DNA from 2 places in the Streptomyces sp. GL_140 genome. Region 1 is predicted to be linked to the other one. Evidence: riboswitches for the same ligand, from Rfam matches in the RefSeq annotation. Region 1 holds a riboswitch; the other holds the start of a gene.
What was found. A riboswitch is a leader RNA that binds a small molecule or an ion and turns the genes downstream of it on or off. The one in region 1 is predicted to bind S-adenosylmethionine.
Positions count from the first base shown of each region.

Region 2: another riboswitch for S-adenosylmethionine. It lies ahead of AC3IYJ_RS11685 (aminotransferase class V-fold PLP-dependent enzyme); the one in region 1 lies ahead of thrC (threonine synthase).

Region 1 is NZ_CM174404.1:3,915,381-3,924,779, reverse strand. It holds gene AC3IYJ_RS18205 (extracellular solute-binding protein) at 1-744, shown strand, start outside; gene AC3IYJ_RS18200 (DUF3263 domain-containing protein) at 806-1,063, shown strand; gene otsB (trehalose-phosphatase) at 1,129-1,977, shown strand; gene AC3IYJ_RS18190 (alpha,alpha-trehalose-phosphate synthase (UDP-forming)) at 2,025-3,380, opposite strand; gene AC3IYJ_RS18185 (glucosyl-3-phosphoglycerate synthase) at 3,601-4,572, opposite strand; SAM riboswitch class I at 4,803-4,959, shown strand; gene thrC (threonine synthase) at 4,977-6,278, shown strand; gene AC3IYJ_RS18175 (MoaD/ThiS family protein) at 6,314-6,592, shown strand; gene AC3IYJ_RS18170 (cold-shock protein) at 7,011-7,217, shown strand; gene groL (chaperonin GroEL) at 7,574-9,196, shown strand; gene AC3IYJ_RS18160 (hypothetical protein) at 9,331-9,399, opposite strand, start outside.
Region 2 is NZ_CM174404.1:2,483,454-2,492,852, reverse strand. It holds gene qcrB (cytochrome bc1 complex cytochrome b subunit) at 1-154, shown strand, start outside; gene trpD (anthranilate phosphoribosyltransferase) at 356-1,420, shown strand; SAM riboswitch class IV at 1,512-1,628, shown strand; gene AC3IYJ_RS11685 (aminotransferase class V-fold PLP-dependent enzyme) at 1,846-3,243, shown strand; gene AC3IYJ_RS11680 (ferredoxin) at 3,257-3,853, shown strand; gene AC3IYJ_RS11675 (Lrp/AsnC ligand binding domain-containing protein) at 3,909-4,190, opposite strand; gene AC3IYJ_RS11670 (rhomboid family intramembrane serine protease) at 4,187-4,924, opposite strand; gene AC3IYJ_RS11665 (hypothetical protein) at 5,055-5,294, shown strand; gene AC3IYJ_RS11660 (NYN domain-containing protein) at 5,335-6,699, shown strand; gene AC3IYJ_RS11655 (C40 family peptidase) at 6,953-7,975, shown strand; partial or broken gene AC3IYJ_RS11650 (C40 family peptidase) at 8,211-9,261, shown strand; gene AC3IYJ_RS11645 (hypothetical protein) at 9,287-9,399, shown strand, end outside.

The DNA.
Region 1 (9,399 bases):
GCGGCCGCCAAGAAGCTCAAGGCGGCCGGTGTCCCGACCCCCTTCGCGCTGCCCCTGGGCCGCGAGGAGGCGCAGGCCGAGACCATGCAGTGGATGCTCGCGGGCGGCGGCGGTTACAGCGACAACGAAGAGCAGTACTCGATCGACTCCGCGGACAACATCAAGACCTTCGAGTTCCTGCGCGACAAGCTCGTCGGACAGGGCCTGACCGGCCCCGTGGCGCCGGCCAAGCTCGACCGGCAGGCCGCCTTCGACTCCTTCACGCGCGGCGAGGTCGGCATGCTCAACGGCCACCCGACGCTGATCAAGCAGGCCGCCGCCAAGGGCATCAAGTACGGCATGACCCCCATGCCGACCGCCGACGGCGCCGAGCACTCCACGATGGGCGTCGCCGACTGGGTGATGGCCTTCAAGAACGGCCACCCCAAGGAGGCCGGACGGTTCCTGGACTTCCTGTACGAGCCGAACAACCAGACCGCCTTCACCGAGAAGTACGACCTCCTCCCCGTCACCACCAGCGGCTTCCGCGAGACGGACGCCACCACGGGGGCCACGTCGGCGCAGCTGAAGACCTTCCTGCACGCGCTGCCGAACGCACGGCTCTACCCGGTGGGCAAGAAGTCCTGGTCGACGGTGAGCGAGGACATCAAGAAGAACATCGGCGCGACCGTGCAGCCGGGCGGACAGCCGGCCAAGGTGCTCGGCGACATCGCGGACGCGGGGCGCAAGGCGGACCCGCGCTGAGCGGGCGGGGTACGGGGCCGGCGCGCGGGCCGCTGTCGGTGGGCGGCGTTAATCTGGCCGTATGACGGACGAGGAGCGGCCGGCGGCCGGGCCGGCCGGTCTGAGCGCCGAGGAAGCGGCGGTGCTCGCCTACGAAGGCCGGACCTGGCCCGGACCCGGGGCCAAGGAGCGGGCCATACGGGAAGGGCTGGGAATGCCTCCGGTCCGGTACTACCAGCTGCTCAACGCGCTGATGGACGACCCCCGCGCCCTGCGGCACGCACCGGGCACCGTCAACCGGCTGCGGCGCATCCGCGAAGCCCAGCGGGCCAGGCGGTAGCGGAGGACCGAGCGGTGGTCCACGCGGCATAGCCGTGGCCCGGCGGGGCCGTTAGGGTCGAGCACATGGGGAGCCATCCGCACGACTTGCCGATGCCCGTCACCGCCGCCGGACGCGAGGGACTCGAAGCCCTCCTCCGCACACCGCGCCGCTCCGTCGTCGCCCTCGACTTCGACGGAACCCTCGCCGAGATCGTCCCCGACCCGGACCAGGCGCGGGCCCACCCCGACGCCGTCGCCGCGCTCTCCGCGCTCGCCCCCGAAGTCGGGTCGGTCGCGGTGGTCACCGGCCGGCCGGCCGGGGTCGCCGTCCGCTACGGGGGCTTCGCCGGGGTCCCCGGGCTGGAGCACCTGGTCGTCCTCGGACACTACGGAGCCGAGCGGTGGGACGCCGTGACCGGCATCGTCCACGCCCCCGCGGAGCATCCGGGAGTGGCGGCCGTACGGGCCGAGCTGCCGGGGTTCCTCGACGCGATCGGCGCCTGGCGCGGGACGTGGATCGAGGAGAAGGGCCAGGCCCTCGCCGTCCACACCCGCCGGGCGCAGGATCCCGAAGGAGCCTTCGCGGCCCTGCGCGAGCCCCTGGCGGGCCTCGCCGCCCGGCACGGACTGATGGTCGAGCCGGGGCGGGCCGTGCTCGAACTGCGGCCGCCGGGGATGGACAAGGGCGTCGCCCTGACCGAGTACCTCGCGGAGGTCGGAGCCTCGGCCGTCATGTACGCCGGGGACGACCTCGGCGATCTGGCGGCCTACTCGGCCGTGGAGAAGCTCCGGGCGGACGGCCTGCCGGGGCTGCTGGTGTGCAGTGGATCCGCGGAGGTCCCCGAACTGGCCGCCCGGGCCGACCTGATCCTGTCCGGCCCCGGAGAGGTCGTGGCCTTCCTCGCCGCCCTTGCTGCCGCCGTCGCCGCCTGACGGGTGGAGGTCCCTGCGGGGTCTGGGGCGGAGCCCCAGGGCTCGGCTCAGCCGCGCACCGCGTCCAGCTGGGCCGCGAGCCACTGCGCCGGCGGCAGCGCCGTCGCCGCCGCGGCCAGGCGCTTCGTACGGTCCGCACGCTCCGCCGCCGGCATGGACAGGGCCGTGTGCAGCGCCTCCGCCGTCTCCGTGACGTCGTACGGATTCACGGTCAGGGCATCCCCGCGGAGCTCCTCGTACGCCCCCGCCCCCGTGGACAGGACCAGCACGCAGCCGGCCTCCGAGACCACCGGGATCTCCTTCGCCACCAGGTTCATCCCGTCCCGCACCGGATTGACCAGCGCCACGTCCGCCAGCCGGTACGCCGCCAGGGAGCGTGCGAAGTCGTCCTCGACGGAGACCAGGACCGGCTGCCACCCGGCCGTCCCGAACTCCGCGTTGACCGCCGCCGCCAGCTCGCGCACCGACTCCGTGTACGCCCGGTACACCGCCAGGTCCTGCCGGGACGGATAGGCGGAGGCCAGGTGCACCACCCGCTCCCGCCACTCGGGGTGGGTCGTCAGCAGCTCCCGGTAGGCCAGGAGCCCCCGCAGGACGTTCTTCGACAGCTCCGTGCGGTCCACGCGGACGATCGTCCGCAGCCCGCCGACGTCCGCCCGCAGCGCGGCCAGCTTGTCGTCCACCTCCGGCCGGTGCGCCAGGTCCCGCAGCTCGTCGCCGTCCACCCCCAGGGGGAACACCGCCACCGGCGCCGCCGCCCCGGCCGAGTCCGTGAACTCCCGGGCCCACTCCGCGGTGTGGAAGCCCACCAGGTCCGCGCCGAGCATGCCGCCCAGCAGCTGCTCGCGGATGTCCGACGGGAGCAGGTCCAGGTACTGCTTCGAGGCCCACGGCGTGTGCGTGAAGTGGCTGATCCTCAGGTCCGGGCGCAGCTCGCGCAACTGCCCCGGGGCCAGCGCGAGATGGTAGTCCTGGATCAGGACCGCCGCCCCCTCGGCGGCCTCCTCGGCCAGGGCCTCGGCGAAGGACCGGTTGTAGGCGACGTAGGAGTCCCAGCGGCGCCGGAACTCCGCGTCGAAGACCGGCTCGCGCGGGATGTCGTACAGGTGGTGGTGGAGGAACCACAGCACCGAGTTCGCGATCCCGTTGTACGCGTCGTCGTAGACCTGCGGATCGATCGCGAGCATCCGTACGCCCGGCTCGGCCACGCCCCGCCGTACCGCCTCCCGGTCCGCTTCCGACAGCGCCGCGCAGACCCACAGCGCCTCCGGCTGCTCGGCCAGGGCCGCGGAGAGGCCGGAGACGAGACCGCCCCCGCCCCGGCGGGCACTGAGCGTGCCTTCCGGGCCGAGGGCGTACGAGAGCGGGCCGCGGTTCGCGGCGACGAGCACCTGGGAAGCCATGCGGCGAACCTAGCCCGCCCCGCCCCCGGTCAAACTTCAGATCCCGCGTGTCCGGCGAACCGAGACGAAGGCCACGGCGCCGAGGACCGTCAGGGTGGCGGCCGCGCTGCCCATCAGCCAGAGCTGACGGCCCTGCGAGCCCGTGCTCGCCAGGTTTCCGCCCCCGGAGCCGGGCCCATTCGAGCCGAGCCGGTAATCGCGATTGGGGCGGTTTCCCCGGTTACGCCACGCGACGCCGTGCGTACTCCTCGATGTCCCGCATCGGCGGCCGTTCTTCGGTGTCCACCGCGTAGGTGTGGGGCACGAATCCCTCCGGGCCGCGCTCGAACTGCGTCAGCTCCGGCCGCACGAGGTGCCCGCGCGAGAGCCTCAGCAGCGCCGTCCGGTAGATCGCCGCGGCCATCCGCCCCAGCGCCAGGCCGTCCTGGTGGCGGTGGAGCCGTACGCCCACGTCCACCTGGGCCAGCGCGTCCAGCCCGACCGTGTGCAGCGCGTCCACCAGCAGGCCCAGTTCCACGCCGTACCCGACCGGGAACGGCAGCCGCTCCAGCAGGTCGCGGCGTACCGCGTACTCGCCGCCCAGCGGCTGGACGAAGCCGGCCAGCTGCGGCCAGTGCAGGTTGAGCAGGGGGCGGGCCACCAGCTCCGTCACCCGGCCCCCCTGCTCGGCTCCGGAGGAGGGTCCGGCGTGCTGCGGGTCCAGCGGGCGGTCGTACATGGCCTTGACGAAGCACACCTCCGGATCGGTGAGCAGCGGGCCCACGATCCCGGACACGAAGGCGGAGGAGAAGTCCCGCAGGTCGGCGTCCACGAAGCAGACGACGTCCCCGCTCGTGGCCAGCAGCGAACGCCACAGCACCTCCCCCTTGCCGGGCAGGGCCGGCAGCCGCGGCAGGATCTCGTCGCGGTGCACCACGCGGGCCCCCGCCTTGGCCGCCACTTCCGCCGTCCGGTCGGTGGAGCCCGAGTCGACGACGATCAGTTCGTCGACCAGGGGCGTTCCCGGCCCGTCCATCAGATCGCGCCGGATCACCTCGACGATGGCCCCGACCGTGGCTTCCTCGTTCAGCGCGGGCAGCACCACGCTGACCGTCGTACCGGCTGCCCGTTTGGCGGAAAGCAGCTGGTCGAGCGGTCGGTCGGCGGCGGACCAGGAGCGGGCCGAAAGCCAGCGCTCCACCTCTTCCAGCACCTTCGGAACTCCTCTGTCGGTCGGCGGGGCACGAGTGGAACACCAGCGGAACACAGGCAGAACGCCGTAGCTTTCCACCGAAATGTGATCCATCTCGCCGTTCGGACGGCTGTCTCAACCGCCCGGGGCTTCGGTTACAGTCTTGAACAACGCAAAGGTCCACCGCATGCCGGGGGGCCTCGCGAACAAACGCCCGGGCGCGCCACAGAGCGTGTCGCCCGGTGCCATACCGCTCATCCAGAGGGGCAGAGGGACACGGCCCGTTGAAGCCCCGGCAACCCTCCAGTCGGTTCTCGCGATCGCTCACGCAGCGACTCAGCGAGGTCCCCGGCTAGGGAAGGTGCCAATTCCGTCTCATGACGACGTTCGTCATGGGGAAGATGAGGAGAAAGGGCCTCGCCATCATGGCTGCACAGACTGCCGACACCTCTGCCGGAACCTCCAACACCGGCGCCTCTGTCGATCTCGGTCCCGCCACCGGGCTTTCCTGCCGGGAATGCGGCACCCGCTTCGAGCTCGGCCCGATCTTCGCCTGTGTGGAGTGTTTCGGACCGCTCGAAGTCGCGTACGACCTGCCCCTCGGTGACCCTGAGGCGCTGCGCGCCGCGATCGAGGCCGGCCCCGACAACATCTGGCGCTACGCGCCGCTGCTGCCCGTCCCCGCGGACGTGGCCTCCAAGCCCAGCCTGAACCCGGGCTTCACCAAGCTCGTGGACGCGGCGAACCTGGCCAAGGAGCTGGGCTTCACCGGCAAGCTGTACGTCAAGGACGACTCCGGCAACCCGACGCACTCCTTCAAGGACCGCGTCGTGGCCATCGCCGTCGAGGCCGCCCGCGCCTTCGGCTTCACCACCCTCTCCTGCTCCTCCACGGGCAACCTGGCCGGCGCCGTGGGCGCCGCGGCCGCGCGTGCCGGTTTCCGCTCCTGCGTGTTCATCCCGCACGACCTGGAGCAGGGCAAGGTCGTCATGGCCGGCGTCTACGGTGGCGACCTGGTCGGCATCGAGGGCAACTACGACGACGTCAACCGCTTCTGCTCCGAGCTCATCGGTGACCCGCTGGGCGAGGGCTGGGGCTTCGTCAACGTCAACCTGCGCCCGTACTACGGCGAGGGTTCCAAGACCCTGGCCTACGAGATCTGCGAGCAGCTCGGCTGGCAGCTGCCCGACCAGATCGTCATCCCGATCGCGTCCGGCTCGCAGCTGACGAAGATCGACAAGGGTCTGCAGGAGCTGATCAAGCTCGGCCTCGTCGAGGACAAGCCCTACAAGATCTTCGGCGCCCAGGCCGAGGGCTGCTCGCCCGTCTCGACCGCCTTCAAGGCCGGTCACGACGTGGTCCGCCCGCAGAAGCCGAACACCATCGCCAAGTCGCTGGCCATCGGCAACCCGGCGGACGGCCCGTACGTCCTGGACATCGCGCGCCGCACCGGCGGGTACGTCGAGGACGTCAACGACGAGCAGGTCGTCGAGGCCATCAAGCTCCTGGCGCAGACCGAGGGCATCTTCGCCGAGACCGCGGGCGGCGTGACCGTCGGCGTGACGAAGAAGCTCGTCGAGAACGGGCAGCTGGACCCCTCGCTGACCACCGTGATCCTGAACACCGGAGACGGCCTCAAGACCCTTGAGGCAGTGGCCGAGGGCGGCGGCCAGACGGCCACCATCCGCCCGAGCCTGGACGCGTTCCGCGCCGCCAACCTGGCCTGATCTCTCTCCCTGTACACCGGAAAGGCAGTAGCGCCATGAGCGTCAACGTCCGCATCCCCACCATCCTGCGCACCTACACCGGCGGCAAGGCCGAGGTCTCCGCCGAGGGCGCGACCCTCGCCGAGGTCATCGAGTCCCTGGAGAAGAGCCACCCGGGCATCGCTGCGCGAGTCCTGGACGACCAGGGCAAGCTCCGCCGCTTCGTCAACGTCTACGTGAACGACGACGACGTGCGCTTCGAAGGCGGGCTGCAGGCGGCCACGCCGGACGGCGCCGGCGTTTCGATCATTCCCGCCGTCGCGGGCGGCTGCTGACCTTCCGGTCGGCGGCGTCGCCTCTCCCCGTAGAGGTGCGCAAACCCTGAATTGCCCCCTCCGCTAATAAGCGGAGGGGGCAATTCTGTTGGATTGAGCACGGTAGAGTTGGGGAAGTCCCCACCGCTGCTCTTGCCCGCCGCATATGAGCGGGCCGCGGGAGGGTTGACATTGAGTCAACATGCAAGTGCGCTATGGGTCGTTGGCGTGGTTTGTCCGGCCCGAGTTGCCCTGGAATATTCCGGGTTTTCACCCTATTTCAATCTTTTGCCGTGTCCAGATTTCTCGTCGGAATGACCTGTTGCAGACAGCAGCGGTGCGGATACATTCAGCCCCGGTCGAGGCGTTCCGGCGCAAGTTCTGACCCGGGACCGCGAAGTGCGGTCCTGCGCAAGGGCCAGTAATAGGGGAGTTAGGCATGGCTCAGGGCACCGTCAAGTGGTTCAACGCGGAGAAGGGCTACGGCTTCATCGCGGTCGACGGTGGTGCGGATGTGTTCGTCCACTACAGCGCCATCCAGATGGACGGGTACCGCACCCTTGAAGAGGGTCAGCGGGTCGAGTTCGAGATCTCGCAGGGCCAGAAGGGTCCGCAGGCGGACATGGTCAAGCTCGCCGTCGGCTAGTCCGGGCGCGACCGACCACCGACACGGCGTACGACTGCAACTGCATACATACGAGGTACGTACGAGGGGCCCACATCCTGGACACGGGATGCGGGCCCCTCGTGCGTGGGGTGCTCGTGGGCCCTGCGGTGTCCGGGTGTTCACCTGCGTTTCCTCGAAGCCGCTTGCACTCGGGGGTGCCGAGTGCTAATCATTGGCGTTAGCACTCTCCTAGTGAGAGTGCTACCTAAACGAGGACCGGGTCAGTGAGGCCCGCAGGGTCCGGCGGGAAGAAACCGCCGGGCACGCAGGCCGTCCGTCGCGGGCGCGGGCGCGGTCCGGGAGCAATCCACCGCTGTCCGGGAGGACCACTTCAGATGGCCAAGATCATTGCGTTCAACGAGGAGGCCCGGCGCGGTCTCGAGCGAGGCATGAACCAGCTCGCCGACGCCGTCAAGGTCACCCTTGGCCCCAAGGGTCGCAACGTCGTCCTTGAGAAGAAGTGGGGCGCCCCCACGATCACCAACGATGGTGTCTCCATCGCCAAGGAGATCGAGCTCGAGGACCCGTACGAGAAGATCGGCGCCGAGCTGGTCAAGGAAGTCGCCAAGAAGACGGACGACGTCGCCGGCGACGGTACGACCACCGCCACCGTTCTCGCCCAGGCGCTCGTCCGCGAGGGCCTGCGCAACGTGGCCGCCGGTGCGAACCCGATGGCCCTCAAGCGTGGTATCGAGAAGGCCGTCGAGGCCGTCTCCGCCGCCCTGCTTTCCCAGGCCAAGGATGTCGAGACCAAGGAGCAGATCGCTTCTACGGCCTCCATCTCCGCCGCTGACACCCAGATCGGCGAGCTCATCGCCGAGGCCATGGACAAGGTCGGCAAGGAAGGCGTCATCACCGTCGAGGAGTCCCAGACCTTCGGGCTGGAGCTTGAGCTCACCGAGGGCATGCGCTTCGACAAGGGCTACATCTCGGCGTACTTCGCCACCGACATGGAGCGCATGGAGTCGTCCCTCGACGACCCGTACATCCTGATCGTCAACTCCAAGATCGGCTCGGTCAAGGACCTGCTGCCGCTCCTGGAGAAGGTCATGCAGTCCGGCAAGCCGCTGCTGATCATCGCCGAGGACGTCGAGGGCGAGGCCCTGTCGACCCTGGTCGTCAACAAGATCCGCGGCACCTTCAAGTCCGTCGCCGTCAAGGCTCCGGGCTTCGGCGACCGCCGCAAGGCCATGCTCGGCGACATCGCCATCCTCACGGGCGGCACGGTCATCTCCGAGGAGGTCGGCCTCAAGCTCGAGAACGCCGGTCTCGACCTCCTGGGCCGCGCCCGCAAGGTCGTCATCACCAAGGACGAGACCACCATCGTCGACGGTGCCGGTGACAGCGACCAGGTCGCCGGTCGCGTGAACCAGATCCGCGCCGAGATCGAGAACTCCGACTCGGACTACGACCGCGAGAAGCTCCAGGAGCGCCTCGCGAAGCTGGCCGGCGGCGTGGCCGTCATCAAGGCCGGCGCCGCGACCGAGGTCGAGCTCAAGGAGCGCAAGCACCGCATCGAGGACGCCGTTCGCAACGCGAAGGCGGCCGTCGAAGAGGGCATCGTCGCCGGTGGCGGCGTGGCCCTGCTGCAGGCCTCCTCGGTCTTCGAGAAGCTCGAGCTCACGGGCGACGAGGCGACCGGCGCCAACGCCGTGCGCCTGGCGCTCGAGGCCCCGCTCAAGCAGATCGCCGTCAACGGTGGTCTCGAGGGTGGCGTCGTCGTGGAGAAGGTCCGCAACCTGCCCATCGGTCACGGCCTGAACGCCGCGACCGGCGAGTACGTCGACATGATCGCCGAGGGCATCATCGACCCGGCGAAGGTCACCCGCTCTGCCCTGCAGAACGCGGCGTCGATCGCGGCCCTCTTCCTCACCACCGAGGCCGTCATCGCCGACAAGCCCGAGAAGGCCGGCGCCGCTGCCGGCGGCGGCATGCCGGGCGGTGACATGGACTTCTGATCGACCCCGGTCGATCGGCTGTTCTCGTACCGAGGGCGGCACCCCTTCTTCGCGAAGGGGTGCCGCCCTCGGGCGTTTCACGGCGTCCCTGCCGACGGCCTCGCGCACGGCCTTGCACACGATGGCCTTCGCGGTCACCGCCCGTTGTCGAGCTCGGCGCGCCACGAGGCCGCCCTGCCGAGGGCGCCGAGCACTCCCAGCAG
Region 2 (9,399 bases), 1.4 Mb from region 1:
GACGGTCGACGAGAACGGTGTCGAGCGCAAGGTGTCCCGCATGGAGAAGCTCCGCGCGAAGCTCAGCAAGGGCTACTACGGAGAGAACAACCAGATTCCGAAGCCTTCGGCCGAGGAGTACAAGGAGATCCAGAGCGGCCACGGCCACCACTGATCTCCTGCGCCACTGCTTGTCGTCTGTTTGTCAGATCGCTTGAGGGACTGATTCAGGTCAGTCCTGGTGTCGCCACAGCGGGAGCCCCGTCCAGTGTCTGGGACGGGGCTCTTTGCCGTCTCCGGGGCTGGATAGGCTGAAGCCCTTCCCATTCGATGTGGGCCCCGTCGTGAGGCGGCCGACCAGCAGCAGGAGCGGACCATGAACGTTGTGACCCCGGCAGGCGGCGACAGCGTGGCGGCCCGTGGCTGGCCGGGAGTTCTCGACGCCCTGCTGACCGGCCGGGACCTCAGCGCCGACGACACGGCCTGGGCCATGGACCGGATCATGCGCGGAGAGGCCACCGACGCCCAGATCGCCGGCTTCGTGGTCGCGCTGCGGGCCAAGGGGGAGACCGTCGCGGAGATCAACGGCCTGGTCCGGGCCATGTACGCGCACGCCAACCTGATCGAGGTGCCGGGCCGGACGGTGGACATCGTCGGCACCGGCGGCGACGGCGCGAAGACCGTCAACATCTCGACGATGTCGGCGATCGTGGTGGCCGGTACGGGTGCCAAGGTGGTCAAGCACGGCAACCGGGCCGCGTCCTCCGCGAGCGGGTCCTCGGACGTCCTGGAGAAGCTCGGCGTCAACCTCGACCTCACCCCCGCGCGAGTGACCGAGGTCGCCGAGGAAGCCGGGATCACCTTCTGCTTCGCGGTCAAGTTCCACCCGGCGCTGCGGCACGTGGCCGCGGCCCGCAAGGAGCTCGGCATCCGGACCACCTTCAACTTCCTCGGACCGCTGACCAACCCCGCGAAGGTACGGGCGCAGGCCACCGGTGTGGCCGACGCCCGGATGGCCCCGATCGTGGCGGGCGTCCTGGCGGAGCGCGGTTCCTCGGCGCTGGTATTCCGCGGTGACGACGGCCTCGACGAGCTGACCACCACGGCGACCTCGCGGGTGTGGTGGGTCCGGGACGGCAAGTCGGTGGAGCAGTCCTTCGACCCGCGCGACATCGGCATCCCGCTGGTCGACGTCTCCGCGCTCGCGGGCGCCGACGCCTCCTTCAACGCGGACGTCGCCCGCCGCCTGCTGGCCGGCGAGACGGGCCCGGTCCGCGACGCGGTCCTGCTCAACGCGGCGGCGGCCCTGGTCGCGCTGGACCCGGGCGCGGGGACGCTGGAGGAGCAGCTCGCCGCGGGCATGGCCCGTGCGGCCGAGGCCATCGACTCCGGCGCGGCCCGTGCGGCCCTGGAGCGCTGGGTGACGGCCAGCAACGCCTGACACGACGGTCGATCGTTTTCGGCCACGACCCCGGTCCGCCATGTGGACCGGGGTCTTGCGTTCGAGGGATCTTGTGGCAGGATCATCGGCAGGTCACGAGTGACAGCGTTTTGGCCCCGGCTCGCTGTCCGGCAACCCTCCTTCCGTGGCGGGGTGCCCCGGGTGATGACCAGGTCGTAGGCAGTGAGGTCTACGGCAAGCGCGGATCCCTCGACACCAGGGATCCTGGTCTCGATCGAGGAGCTTTTTCCGTGAGCAAGCGAATGCGATAGGGCGCTTCCGCCCCTTCTTCACCCCTCGGAACAGGGTCCCTTCCGCGTACCCGGAATCTCCGAGGCACTTCCCGTACCCCGGACGGCCGTAGCGTCGTACCCCCGTACGGGCAAACAGAAGCCATTCAGACCTGCCTGCCGGGAGATACAGCCATGTCCGCAACCCCGAACGCCACCGTCACCGCCACCGCCACCGCCGCCGTCACCGCCGAGGGCCCCGCCTGTGCCGAGCCGCTGCCGGTCCTCGGCCGCGACGTCACCGTCCCGCTCGTCACCGGCGGCGAGGTCACCTACGCCGCCCTCGACTACGCGGCCAGCGCCCCGGCCCTGCAGCGCGTCTGGGACGACGTGGCCGCGTACGCCCCGTACTACGGCAGCGTCCACCGCGGCGCCGGGTACCTCTCGCAGCTCTCCACCGACCTGTTCGAGCAGAGCCGCGTCACGGTCGCCGAATTCCTCGACTGCCGCGCCTCCGACCAGGTGATCTTCACCCGGTCCACCACGGACTCCCTGAACCTGCTTGCCGCGGTGCTGCCGGCCGACTGCCAGGTCTTCGTCTTCGAGACCGAGCACCACGCCTCGCTCCTGCCCTGGGTCGACGCGCAGGTCACCTACCTCGACGCGCCCCGCACCCCGGCCCAGGCCGTGGAGACCCTGGAGCGGGCGCTCGCCGCCCGTGACCCCTACGGCCCCGCCCTGGTCTGCGTCACCGGCGCCTCCAACGTCACCGGCGAGCTGTGGCCCGTCAAGGAACTGGCCGCCGCCGCGCACGCCCACGGCGCCCGCATCGTCCTGGACGCCGCCCAGCTGGCCCCGCACCACCCCGTCTCCGTGCAGGAGCTCGACGTGGACTGGGTGGCGTTCTCCGGACACAAGCTCTACGCGCCCTTCGGCTCGGGCGTGCTCGCCGGCCGCGCGGACTGGCTGCAGCAGGCGGAGCCGTACCTCGCCGGTGGCGGCGCCTCCCGCAAGGTGGCCCGCCGCGAGGACGGCGGGGTCGACGTCGAGTGGCACACTACGGCCGCCCGCCACGAGGCCGGTTCCCCGAACGTCATCGGCGTCTACTCCATCGCCTCCGCCTGCAAGGCGCTGAACGAGGCCGGATTCGAGAACCTGGTCGCCCGCGAGCAGCAGCTGATCTCCAAGGTCCGCCAGGGCCTGGCCGAGGTCCCCGCCGTCCGCGTCCTGTCCCTCCTCGGCGACGACGCCCCGCGGGTCGGCGTCATCTCCTTCGTGGTCGACGGCTGGAACAGCTCCCACTTCGCGGCCGCGCTCTCCGCCGAGTACGGCATCGGCGTCCGCGACGGCCTGTTCTGCGCCCACCCGCTGGTGCGCACCCTGCTCGGCAGCGAGCCGCAGGAGCCGGGCGAGTGCGGTGCGCCGGAGGCGGCCCCGGGGGAGCGCTCGCTGAACGCGATCCGCGTCAGCTTCGGCGCCGGCACCCCCGACGAGCACGTCGAGCGGTTCGTCCGCGCGGTCAAGGAGCTCGTCGCGGACGGCGCGAAGTGGCAGTACCGCACCGAAGAAGGCCGCTGCGTCCCGGCCGTCTGAGACGCTGCCAGGCATGACGTACTGGGACCCGCTACCGACCGTCCGGGCAGCCGTGGGCAAGCCGCTGCCTCAGTGGCGGCCGGGGGACCGCCTGGTGTTGCACGACTGGAGCGGACCCGCCGGGCAGACCTACCACGAGTGGGCCGACCGGGATTGGCGCAGTGTCCCCGGCCCGTTCTACGCGTCGGAGACCGACAACTGCTGGACGGGGCGCGAGTGCGCTCCCGCGCACGTGCTGTACGACGACGGCTGCGGCGGTCACGAGTTCGTCTACCGGCAGCCCCGCACGCCGCAGGAGGTGTACGACCTGATCTGCGCGGGGGAGTGCGAGATCTTCGGGGCCTATGGAGGGGACGGCGACGCGCATTGGACCCCGGAACTCGTCAAGGACTGGTGGCGGGAGCGGGGCCGGGTCCGCGAATGGGCCCTGGCCCTGGAGCGGAGCTGGTCGGTGTCCACCCGGTCGGACATGCGCGACAACGCGGCCGGGGCCCGGGACTACGCCGGCTACATCGACGGTGATCTCGCCGACCACCTGCGCGGCTACGTCTTCTGGCTGGCCGAAGGCCGCCCGGCGCGGCCGGGGGAGGCTCTGCCGGGGCTCGACTGAGCCGGGCGTTCCGCCGGGATCCGGATCGGGGACCCCGCCGCACGCCCGGCGAGGGCTACGCGTCGAGGCCGATCGCGAACGCCGCTTCCAGGTCGTGCTGGGAGTACGTGCGGAACGCCACGTGCGTGTCCGTGGCCTCCACGCCCGGGATCTTGCTGATGCGGCCCGGGATGACGTCCGCAAGGGCCTCGTGGCGGGCCACGCGGACCAGGGCGATCAGGTCGTACGTGCCGGTGACGGAGTAGACCTCGCTGACGTTCTCCAGCGCCGCGATGGCCTCGGCGATCTCGGGGATCCGGTCCACGCTGGTCTTGATGAGCACGATCGCGGTGATCACGGTTGGCTTTCTCCCTCGCCGGCAGTCACTGGTCGGGCCACTCTAGTCCCCCGCCGGTAACGCACCCACGCGTAGAGGAAGCCCGCCGAGAAGCCCACCAGGTGGGCCAGGTAGGCGACTCCCGGGCCGCTCTGCGCCCGGTGCGCCGCCAGCCACTGCAGGGCGAACCAGAACATCAGGACGATCCACGCCGGGAACCGCAGCGGCAGGAAGAGCAGGAACGGGAACAGGCTCGTCACCCGGGCCTTGGGGAAGAGGCACATGAAGGCCCCCAGGACCGCCGAGATCGCGCCGGAGGCGCCGACCAGGGTCTGGTCCGAGGAGGCGTTGGCCGCCGCGTACGCCGCCAGGGCCAGGTAGCCCGTGGCCACGTAGAAGCAGAGGAACCCCACCCGGCCCATGCGCTGCTCCGTCATCTTCCCGAAGACGTAGAGGAAGAGCATGTTGCCCAGCAGGTGCAGCCAGCTGCCGTGCACGAACAGGGCCGTCAGGGGGGTCAACAGGGCCCGGCCCCCGCCGCTCGGCAGCCCGCCCGTGAAGAGTTCGTCCGGGACCACGCCCCAGCGCCGGAAGTACGCGGCCGCGTTGGCCAGCAGCTGTTCGCCCGTCCCGTAGACCGGATCGAGCCCCGAGGCGGGGCTCAGGAGGAACAGCACGCAGCAGCCGGCGATCAGTGCGTGGGTGACCACCGGGCCCCGGGCGGCCTCGCGCACGGCCTGCCACTTTACGATCATGCAACCGAGCATGACCCAGCCCGACCCACCCGCGGGCGCGGCAGGCCGTAGGGTTACGAGCTACGCACGTCCGCGTGCGCATGCCCGCGTGCGCGACGAGGTGTAAGACATAGAAGGAGAGAGCGGCCTGATGACGGTTCCCCTGCCGACCGACACCACCCGGTGGCGCTGCACCCTGTGCGGCAACCTCACGCGTTTCGACGTCACCCGTTCGTCGAAGGTCGTGGAGTACGTCCACCTGGACCTCGCCGGGGAGCCGAAGGTCGAGGAGCGCGAGGTGGTCAATGAGACCATCGAGTCGGTGCGCTGCCGCTGGTGCAACGCGGTGGACCAGATCGAGCTCGTGGACAGGCCGGGCGCGGACTCCTGACGGAGCCCGGCCAACAGGTCAATGACGGTAGGGGTGACGGATTGTGGAGCCAGCAAGCGGCGCTGAGGCGGCCGACGCGGCCGGCGACGCCGCCGAGGTGCTCGACCGCCCGCTGCCGGAAGGCGTGCGGCGCCGGGTCGTTGCGCTCGTGTCGGACGCCTTCGGCGGTCTGACGGTCGCGGACCTCCCGGCGCAGCTGCGCCAGTACGCCCGTTTCACCCCGAGCCGGCGCGCCAAGTTCGCGGGCAACGCCATGGCGACGGCCGTGGAGACCGACGCCGTCTTCCGGGGCCGGGTCGCGGAGAAGCTCCGCGAGGCGCAGGCCGACCTGGCCGCGGCTCTGGAGGCGGGCGCGCCGCCCGCCGCCGCCGATCCCCTTGACGTGGCGGCCGCCGCGTACGTCCTGAGGCCGGCCGGCTGGGTCAAGCTGGTGGCCGCCGCGGGCGAGGAGGCCCAGCGCGCGGACGCCGAGCGCGTCGGCGAGGAGGCCCGCAGGGAGATGGACCGGCTCCGCGAGGAGCTGACCCACGTACGGGAACTGCAGCGTGCCGGCGGTGACCAGGTGCGGGCGGAGCTGGAGGCGGCCCGCAAGGAAGCGGAATCGCTTCAGCGCAAGCTGCGCAGTGCCCTCAGCGACGTCAAGCGGGGCGACGCCGCCCTGCGCAAGATCAATGCCGAGGTCGACGGGATCCGCGGGGAGGCGGCCGCGCAGGTGGCCGCCGCCGAGAGCGAGACCCGGCGGCTCAAGTCCCGCCTCGCGGAGGTGGAGTCGGCGCTGGAGACCTCGCGCCGGGCCACCCGCGAGGGGCGCAGCATCGAGGACATGCGGCTGCGGCTGCTGCTGGACACTGTGCTGGACGCCGCGGCCGGGCTGCGCCGGGAGCTCGCGCTGCCGCCGGTCTCCACGCGGCCCGCGGACACGGTGGAGGCGGTGGAGCCGGGCCGGATGACCCCGAAGGACATCGCGGCGCGAGCCCTGTCGGAGACCGACCCGGCGCTGCTGGACCAGCTGCTGGCGCTGCCTCAGGCGCACCTGGTGGTCGACGGCTACAACGTCACCAAGACCGGCTATCCGACGATGCCGCTGGAGAAGCAGCGGCTGCGGCTGCTGGGCGGGCTGTCGATGCTCGCCGCGCAGACGGGCGCCGAGATGACCTGCGTGTTTGACGGGGCGGAGCTGGCGGCCCCGGTGCTGCTCGCGCCGCCGCGCGGGGTGCGGGTGCTGTTCTCGAAGGCCGGGGTGACGGCGGACGAGCTGATCCGCCAGCTGGTGCGCGCCGAGCCGCCGGGCCGTCCGGTGGTCGTGGTCTCCACGGACCGCGAGGTCGCCGACGGGGTGGCCAAGGCCGGAGCCCGGCCGGTGACGTCCGCCTTGTTGCTGAAGCGGCTTTCGCGCGTTTCATAACTGCTGGGTCGAATGCCGGAATTGACAGGGGTTCGAGGGAACGTACCGTCAAGTGACCTGCACAGAGCGTGCACTGTAGGTAAAAAGCCTGGTCGCGGAGCGATTTTTTTCTCGGCAGGATTTGAACTGATCACAGAAAGGTCACTAGGGTCGGGTCAAACCTTCGTGCGGTAGTTCACTCATTCGGGGTGATGGCGAAGGTGTCGCCGAGTCTGCGTTCTTCGGCGGCTCCAGGAAGAAGGAGCTCGCCTTCGTGGCGTCCCACCGTCGACCCAAGCAGCCGACCCGCACCCGCGTGACCGTCCTGACCGTCACTGCCGCTGCGGCCGTCGCCCTCACGGGCCAGGCGGCCAACGCCGCCCCGGCCAAGCCGAGCAAGGACGAGGTCAAGAGCAAGGTCGACGCGCTCTACGAAGAGGCGGAGCAGGCCACCGAGAAGCTCAACGGGGCCCAGACGCGCCAGGACGCCCTGGAGAAGGAGATCGGGCAGCTCCAGGACCAGGTCGCCCGCGGCCAGGGAGAGCTCAACACCCTGCGCGGCAGCATAGGTTCGATGGCCAATGCCCAGTACCGCACCGGTGGCATAGACCAGTCCCTCGCGCTGTTCCTCTCCGCCGACCCCGACAACTACCTCGACAAGGCCTCCACGCTGGAGCAGTTGAGCGGCAAGCAGGTCGAGGCGGTCCAGAAGATCCAGGCCAAGCAGCGCACCCTCGCGCAGCAGCGCCAGGAGGCCGCCGGCAAGCTCGCCGACCTGGACGCCACCCGCAAGGAGCTGGCGGACAAGAAGAAGATCTCGACGGACAAGCTCGCCGAGGCCCAGGCCCTCCTCAACTCCCTGACCGCGCAGGAACGCGCGCAGCTCAAGGACGAGGCGAAGAAGGCGGGCGGCACCGCCGCCGAGCAGGCCCAGCTCAGCAACGTGCAGGGTTCGGGCCGCGCCGCGGACGCCCTGCGGGCCGCCGTGACCAAGAACGGCGGGACCTACGTCCGCGGGGGCACCGGCCCGAACGCGTTCGACTGCTCCGGACTGACGCAGTGGGCCTACCGGCAGGCCGGCATCACGATCGGCCGCACCACCTTCGACCAGGTCAACGACGGCCGGAAGATCAGCCTGAGCGAACTCCAGCCCGGAGACCTGGTCTTCTACGGGAACCTCCAGCACGTCGGGCTGTACGCGGGCAACGGCAAGGTCTTCCACGCCGCCAACCCGAGCGCCGGCATCCTGTACGGATCCCTCAGCGGATTCGCCTACGGGGTCCGCGTCGGCGGCTGACGCCCCCTGGGGGACGCGCCGCACACCGCCCATCCGGGCGAATTCCGCACCCCCGCTCCGACCTCATGCCCCGCCGGTGACCTGCGTCTCCGGCGGGGCGTCACTGTGTGTGCCCGCCGGAGGTCGTTGGCCGGCGCCCTGTGGCGCAGCTACTGTCTGCCAGCGCGGAACCCCGGTACACGGCCGTCCACGGTGGACGGACCCGGTCCCGCGCAGCGGAAGGGAGCGGTTTCACGTGGCGTCCCATCGCCGGTCCGGGCCCAGCATGCTCGACCGGAACACGAAGGTCACCGTCCTCACCGCCGCGGCGGCGAGCGCCGCGGTCGCCATGACGGGCGCACCCGCGAGCGCGGCCCCCGGCCTCCCGCACGAGCCCTCGGCCGGCGCCCGCGCCCAGGTCGACCGGCTCTTCGAGGAGGCCGAGCAGGCCACCGAGCGCTTCAACCAGGCCGGCGAGAAGGCCGGCGCTCCGGGCCGAAGTCGACCGGGTCCAGGACGCGGTGGCCCGCGGCCAGGACCGCATCAACACCATGCGCGGGGTCCTCGGGGCCTACGCCGGAGCCCAGTACCGGGCGGGCGGCATCGACCCCTCCGTCGAGCTGATCCTCTCCGACGACCCCGACGAGTACCTCGCCAAGGCCTCCACCCTCGACCGGCTGACCGGCCGCCAGGCCCGCCAGCTCGACGAACTGCGCTCCGAGCAGCGCAGGCTGGGCCAGGAGCGCCAGGAGGCCTCCCGCAAGCTCGCCGAACTCGACGCGCTGCGCTCGGACGTGGCGAGGGAGAAGCGGGCCGTCACGGCGAAGCTTGCCGCGGCCCGCCGGCTGCTCAACGCCATGCCCACGCAGGAGCGCGCCGAGTTCGAGCGCGCCTCGCGCTCCGGCGGCCGCCCCGACGCCCTGCCCGACCCGGGCCTGCCCACCTCGTTCGGACCCTCCTCGGGCCGCGCCGCGACCGCCGTGATGGCGGCTCGCTCCGCGGTCGGACGGCCCTACGTCTGGGGTTCCACCGGGCCTTCCGGGTTCGACTGCTCGGGCCTGATGGTGTGGTCCTACCGCCAGGCGGGCGTCGCGCTGCCGCGGACCTCGCAGGCCCAGCGGTACGCCGGGCAGCAGGTGCCGCTCTCGCAGGCGCGGCCGGGTGACCTGGTGACGTACCGCTCGGACGCCAGCCACGTCGGGATGTACGTGGGCAACGGTCAGGTGGTGCACGCCCCGTACCCGGGGGCGCGGGTGCGCTACGACCCGGTCGGGATGATGCCGGTGTCCTCGGTGACCCGGCCCTGAGGGTCGCTCTGCGTACGATCGGGTGATGTTCCCGGGCCCGGTCCGTTCCCGTCACCCCGTCCTGCGCGTGCTGCCGTCGCTGGCGCTGCTGCTGTGCGTGCCGCTCGCCGGCTGCGCCCCCGGGGCGGTCACCGGCCC